2 regions of the Vibrio fortis genome follow, and region 1 is predicted to be linked to the other one. Evidence: riboswitches for the same ligand, from Rfam matches in the RefSeq annotation. Region 1 holds a riboswitch; the other holds the start of a gene.

The links. Region 1 has a riboswitch for lysine ahead of lysC (lysine-sensitive aspartokinase 3). Riboswitches for the same ligand answer to the same signal wherever they lie in the genome.
Region 2: it holds a riboswitch for lysine, as region 1 does, so the genes downstream of both, OCV50_RS08870 (Na+/H+ antiporter NhaC family protein) here and lysC (lysine-sensitive aspartokinase 3) in region 1, are expected to answer to the same signal.

Annotation. Positions count from the first base shown of each region.
Region 1 is NZ_AP025487.1:333,410-336,829, forward strand. Features, by position in the region: gene metH (methionine synthase) at 1-45, shown strand, start outside; gene lysC (lysine-sensitive aspartokinase 3) at 107-1,480, opposite strand; lysine riboswitch at 1,588-1,765, opposite strand; gene OCV50_RS01570 (pyridoxal-phosphate-dependent aminotransferase family protein) at 1,942-3,081, shown strand; gene OCV50_RS01575 (PglL family O-oligosaccharyltransferase) at 3,159-3,420, opposite strand, start outside.
Region 2 is NZ_AP025487.1:2,052,233-2,055,652, reverse strand. Features, by position in the region: gene OCV50_RS08880 (inosine/guanosine kinase) at 1-177, shown strand, start outside; gene OCV50_RS08875 (H-NS family histone-like protein) at 855-1,265, opposite strand; lysine riboswitch at 1,631-1,808, shown strand; gene OCV50_RS08870 (Na+/H+ antiporter NhaC family protein) at 1,924-3,420, shown strand, end outside.

The DNA.
Region 1 (3,420 bases):
GATACGCTTGAAGCAGAGAAATGGTTAGGTCCAAATATTAACTAGGGCCGACTAGAAAGAGAAAGGGTTGCTGTTGAGCAACCCTTTTTTGTGTCTGTTTGAATTTTTACTCTTGCTCAAATAACTCTTGGTGAAGTTTTTGAATTGCCGAACGAGAGACTGACTCATGCACTAAGAAACATAGATTGTGTGGGCTCGCACCGTAACAGATCATACGCAGGTTGAAGTCTTCAAGTGTACTGAATACTTGCTTAGCGTAACCCTTGCTTTCACTCATATTGTTACCAATCAACGCCACAAGACATAGATTATGCTCAACTTCTACCGTACATAGCTCTTCAAGTTCTTTGCGTACAACTTCAGGCAGTTCCGGGGCACCACCAGAGGTATCTGTTTGATCTAGGGTTAGAGAGACACTGATCTCTGAAGTGGTAATAAGATCGACAGAGATCTTATGCTTAGCGAGGATCTCAAATACTTTTGCTAGGAATCCGTATGCGTGGAACATGTTAGCACTGCGCAGAGTAACCATAGTTTGGTTGCAGCGCAGGGCGAGTGCTCTGAATAGTGGTGAGCTTTCCACTTGTTGGCGAATCCAAGTACCGCCTTTTTCTGGCTCTTTAGATGAACCAACAAAAACTGGAATCTGATGACGTAGCGCTGGTACCAGCGTGGAAGGGTGCAGGATTTTAGCGCCAAAGTTGGCCATCTCTGAGGCTTCACTGAAGCTGATCTCTGGGATAGGTGATGCTTTAGGAGCGATACGAGGATCAGTTGTGTAGATCCCCGGAACATCTGTCCAAATCTCTAAACCAGAAGCAAGTACCGATTCTGCAATCAGCGCTGCTGAGTAGTCGCTTCCACCACGACCAAGAGTGGTTGTATTGCCTTCATCATCTGCACCAATAAAGCCCTGTGTGATCACTACATGCTCTTGGCACAATGGAATCAGTTTCTCCTGAGCAAGCTGAGAGATCTGCTCTAGCTGAGGTTCAGCTTTGCCGTAAGCGTCATTGGTGCGCAGCACTTCTCGGATATCAAATCGGACCGAAGATACACCGCGCTCCCTAAGGATTTGAGCAAAAAGGTGAGTCGACATTAGCTCACCACACGCCACTAAATGGTCGGTCAATTTAGCGCTTGACTGAAAAGATGCAGCCTCTGCAGCACTTGCAATATTATCCAGAATAAGATGGATCTCTTTTTCCACGCTCATTGGTTCTGCAAGCTGATCCAAAATCGCGTGGTGAATTTCCATTAGTTGGCTCATTAACTCTTGGCGGCGAGTTTGGTCTTGTACGCCGTTAGCCAGTTCAACTAAAAGGTTGGTGACGCCTGAACACGCACTGCTGACAACAAGCTTGGTATTTGGGTTATTCTCAATAATGGCTGCACAGCGACTCATTGCTTCAAAGTTAGCAACACTTGTCCCACCGAATTTGGCGACATTAAAAGAACCAGCTACATTAGATGCGCTCACGATAAATCTCCCGACTTCCTAAAATAAAAATTACTGTTGGTAATCCAACGTCCAATGTTTTGAAGAGAGGGTTTAGAGCAAAAAGAGAGGTGTGTATTTGAATTGTAAACCTCAGAAGCTCCTCATCATATTGGAATGATGACAGTTAATGGGATTCAGCCCAATTAACCGATAACAGAAACCCGACATGTTTCAGTTACCTCGGCACTGCTCCCCCTGAATGTTCTGTATTGGAAATGTGGTTCCACAAAACATCTACCTGGGCAGTGCTCCTCTTCTGCTTGATAGCTGTTTTATTGAACGTGTTTGCGGTACGAATGTCAATCGGTAACTCAAGATAAAGTGAAAATAAATTTAACAATTCTGTGACACTGGTTTGACCTCGAGACTTTCGGTTAATTGCTGAGGTAGTGGATTTGCTTTAGTGTGGAAGGTTCATGTCATAAACATAAGGGATAATTATGTCTAACCTGCACACTACTTCCATCGCTGAAAGCTTTTTTCCTCCTCATCGCACACTTATGGGGCCTGGGCCTTCTGATATATCTCCTCGAGTTCTGCAAGCGCTAAGCCGTCCTACCATCGGCCATTTAGACCCTTTGTTTATCAATATGATGGATGAGGTTAAGCAGCTATTAAAATATGCCTTCCAAACGGAGAATGAGTTTACGATTGCAGTTTCAGCACCGGGTAGTGCAGGTATGGAAACTTGTTTCGTTAATTTGATTGAGCCGGGTGAAAAAGTGATTGTGTGTCGCAATGGTGTTTTTGGCGAGCGAATGCGTGAGAACGTAGTTCGCTGTGGCGGCGAAGCGATTCTGGTTGATGACGAATGGGGAAAACCGGTATCGATTGATAAAGTAGAACAAGCACTTACTGAACACCCAGATGCGGTTGCAGTTGCGTTTGTTCACGCAGAAACATCGACAGGCGCCCTCACGGATGCTGACGCGGTTTCTCAAGTTGCTCGTCGTTTTAATGCTTTGACTATCGTGGATGCGGTTACGTCATTGGGTGGTGTTCCTTTGCTGGTGGACGAATGGCAGTTAGATGCTGTGTACTCGGGTAGCCAGAAGTGTTTGTCTTGTGTACCGGGCCTTTCGCCTGTTACTTTTTCTCAAAAAGCGGTTGAGAAGATGAAAGCACGCCAATCACCAGTACAGAGTTGGTTCTTAGATCAGAGCTTGGTACTGGGGTACTGGAGCGGTGAAGGAAAGCGTAGCTACCACCATACTGCACCAGTAAATAGCCTGTACGCTCTGCATGAATCGTTAGTGATTCTGCGCAATGAAGGCTTAGAGAATGCCTGGGAGCGTCACCAATCCGCGCACCGTGAGCTAAAAGCAGGCCTTGAATCTCTTGGACTAAGCTTTGTGGTTGAAGAAGGAAGTCGATTACCGCAACTGAACGCGGTGTATTTCCCTGAAGGGATTGATGAAGCGGCTGTTCGAACGCGTCTGCTTGAAGAGTACAACCTAGAGATTGGTGCAGGACTTGGTGCACTAGCAGGAAAAGCGTGGCGAATTGGCTTAATGGGTTATGGTGCTCGAAAAGAGAATGTTGCTCTATGTTTGAAAGCACTGGCGGATGTTTTGAAATAAGCTAAGCGATTCATTGAATTGAAAGGCGAACGAGTTATCTCGTTCGCCTTTTTTGTGCTAGTAAGTTTATCGCAGAGCTATTGAGCGCTACTTTGTGCTGATGACGTCGATGATTTTACCTGTGATGGACGTTGGTATTGCACTGTCGAAAAGTCTCGATTCGGGAACAGAAATTGTGCTTCGCTGCGAATCTGTTCCGCTTTACTTTCGTCACCTAAGCCTTGGTAAGCCAAGATCAGGTTGTTGTAAAAGGCAGGTCGTGGTTTCGACTTGATGATATTTAGTGACCAATCAATATACGGTTGAATCAGTTTTGGATCTTCTTGATAGAGTCCGATA
Region 2 (3,420 bases), 1.5 Mb from region 1:
AACGTGCCAAATTCAAGTAAGCACCAACACTCGTTTTTGACTTACTCTTCGTTTTCACAAGTATGTAAATATTCAAACCGTGCAAGTTACGAAGTATTAGTTCAGCACTCTCCACGTTTATCTCGTGGTCTTCCAGAGCGAGAAGATAGCTTAGAAGAAGCGTATTGGGAGCGTTAATCTCTTTCGCTATTTAAAGTTGAATCGACTAAAAACCTCAAACCTAGTTTGAGGTTTTTTTATTTCTATTAATATTCGAATGTGTGATTTAGGTTTCAAATCGCCGATAGTCAAGTAAGTAATAGTGAGGGAAAACCCTCGTATTTTATTTGTGTAAGTGGTTGTCGAAAGTTCTTAAGAAAAGTCTCGAAATATTCGGCATGTATAATGCGCAGATGATTATCATGTGCGTGTATATACATAATAATAATGAGACTATTGCACAATGGGGCGGTTATTGATGAGAGCATTATTCGTTACAGGCAAAAATGGAACAGCATTCACAGGCATATATACTTTAGTATAACGCTAGATAAATTTTGGGTTTTTGGTAATTAACGTTGAACGTGATGAACCTGCTTATTCTCACTTGGGTTGGTGTAAAACAAAAGTACGTAGCCTTGTGTTTGATGAATAGCTTGGTTAAAAAATACAGTTAACAACGGTAGGTGATGCACCTAGCTTTGAGTGTTTATTCCAAAGAGATTTGGTTTGGTTGTGGCTGTGTTTAGCTAAAGGAAAGGCAGTGATGGTATCGACACTGTTTAAGAGGGAAAAGTTAAAAGAGCAGTTTGATTCAGATAAAAATAAAGGCCTATCGAAATAGGCCTTTATTATATGAATTTGATTGCTAATTATTAGATAGCGAAATCTTCTAGAGATTTACCAGCATCAAGTTGCTGTTGGATAGCAGAAGGCGTACGACCTTGACCAGTCCAAGTTTTCTCTTCGCCGTTTCCATCAACGTATTTGTATTTAGCAGGGCGTGGAGCACGCTTAGATTTGGTGCCTTTTGCTTTTGACTCGCCAGAAAGAGCAGCAATTAGATCTGCAACGTCAATGCCGTCTTTAGCAATTTGATCTGCGATTGCAGCTAGCTTAGCTTCTTGTTCTGCACGAGCAGCACGTTCTTCAGCTTCAGCTTCTTGACGCTCTTGTACAACAATAGTCAGTTTGTCTAGTGCTTCTTCTAGTTGCTCAAGAGTTAATTCACGTGAGAATGCACGAAGGCTACGGATATTTAATAGAGTTTTTGTTAATTCAGACATGATATTTCCCATCAAGATAAATTAATTAATCCTCCTAATAATAAACAGAGGTATTAAAGAAAACAAACAGTATTTTTTATCGGAACTTATTTAAATATTGAAAAAGAGAGGGAACTTTCAGAAAAACCGATGAGTAGCTAAGTTTAAGATATAATAATTGTAGTGCTACTCTATAAATGTGATATGTGACTAGTGGAGTAGGCGTGGCTATGTTGTGAGCACCTTGATTACTTTACTAACAAAAAAGTTATTTTTCTCGGGATGATATGTTGCATTGTTGCTTTTGTTGAGTACAATTGCGGCTACCTGATGCGCTACGCTGGTTAAATTGTTGTTAAATTAAACTAACAATAGTTAAAAGTGTTATCGCACGTAGAGGTGCAATTGCAAAGAGTAACTCTCATTGGGGTGATGCCAATGAATGGGAGCAAAAGGTGTAATTGCCGAAGTAAATTGTATATCTAAGCAATTTGCTGGGGTTGTGCTAAATAGGTACAACACTGCCATAGTCTTAATTTTAAACTATGGAGCGCTACTGTAGGGTTGGGTGAAGTGTTCACTTCCCTTTCGCTTAGTTCAACATGAGCTTGGTCACCTGTACCGAGTTTGTCTGCAGTAGATCTCTAGCCAAATAAAAATAAACTGGTTTTTGAAGATCATGAATTTAATAGATTTTGCAACATCGCCTTTATCATTGCTTCCGCCGCTTGTGGCACTGAGCCTTGCTATTGTGACTCGTCGTGTTTTAGTTTCTCTTGGTGTCGGTATTGTAATGGGCGCTATCCTACTGGCTGACTATTCAGTTGGTAATGCAGCGAGCTATGTTGTTACTAAGGTATCGGGTGTTTTCATTGAAGACGGCGGTATTAACACTTGGAACATGAGTATTGTCGCGTTCCTTCTTCTATTGGGTATGATGACGGCGCTGCTAACGCTATCTGGTGGTACTCGAGCGTTTGCTGAATGGGCACAGTCTCGTGTTAAGAGCAAACGTGGTTCTAAACTATTGGCTGCATTCCTAGGTGTATTCATCTTCGTTGATGACTATTTCAATAGCCTAGCCGTTGGTGCGATTTCTCGCCCTGTAACAGACCGTTTCTACGTATCTCGCGCTAAGCTTGCTTATATCCTAGACTCAACCGCTGCTCCAATGTGTGTGATCATGCCGGCATCAAGCTGGGGTGCATACATCATGACTATTATTGGTGGCATTCTTGTGACTCATGGTATGACTGAGTACTCGGCTCTGGGCGCATACATCCGTCTTATCCCAATGAACTTCTACGCAGTATTTGCACTACTTATGGTATTTGCAGTGGCGTGGTTTGGCCTTGATGTAGGCAAAATGCGTGACCATGAGATTGAAGCATCTCAAGGTCGTGGTTTTGAAGGTGATAATGACAGCCAACAAGCTCACGATCTAAATGAAGAGCTAGACATTGAAGAGAGCCAAAATGGTTCAGTGTCTGACCTAATCATGCCTATCGTATCGCTTATCGTGGCGACAGTAGCTGCAATGCTTTACACAGGTGGTGCAGCACTGGCAGCAGACGGCCAAGCGTTTAACTTACTTGGTGCATTTGAAAATACAGATGTAGGTAAGTCGCTTGTTTACGGTGGCATCTTAGGCCTACTTGTTGCTCTAGCAACCGTGGTTAAGCAAAAACTTCCAGTTGTAGAAATTGTTCGCACTATGTGGATTGGTGCACGTTCAATGTTTGGTGCAATTCTGATCCTTGTGTTCGCATGGACAATCGGTTCAGTTATTGGCGACATGAAAACGGGTACATACCTATCTTCTCTAGCAACGGGCAACATTGATTACCACTGGCTACCTGTGATCCTATTCTTGCTTGCGGGCCTAATGGCGTTCTCTACAGGCACATCATGGGGTACGTTCGGTATCATGCTACCAATCGCAGGTGACATGGCTGGCGCGACCGACCTTGCACTTATGCTACCAATGTTGAGTGCGGTACTAGCGGGTTCTGTATTTGGTGATCACTGTTCTCCAATCTCAGATACAACGATTCTGTCTTCAACAGGTGCTCGTTGTAACCACATCGACCACGTAGCAACACAGCTTCCTTACGCGCTGTCTGTGGCTCTAGTATCGTGTGTAGGCTTCATCGTTCTGGGTATGACGGCTTCTGTA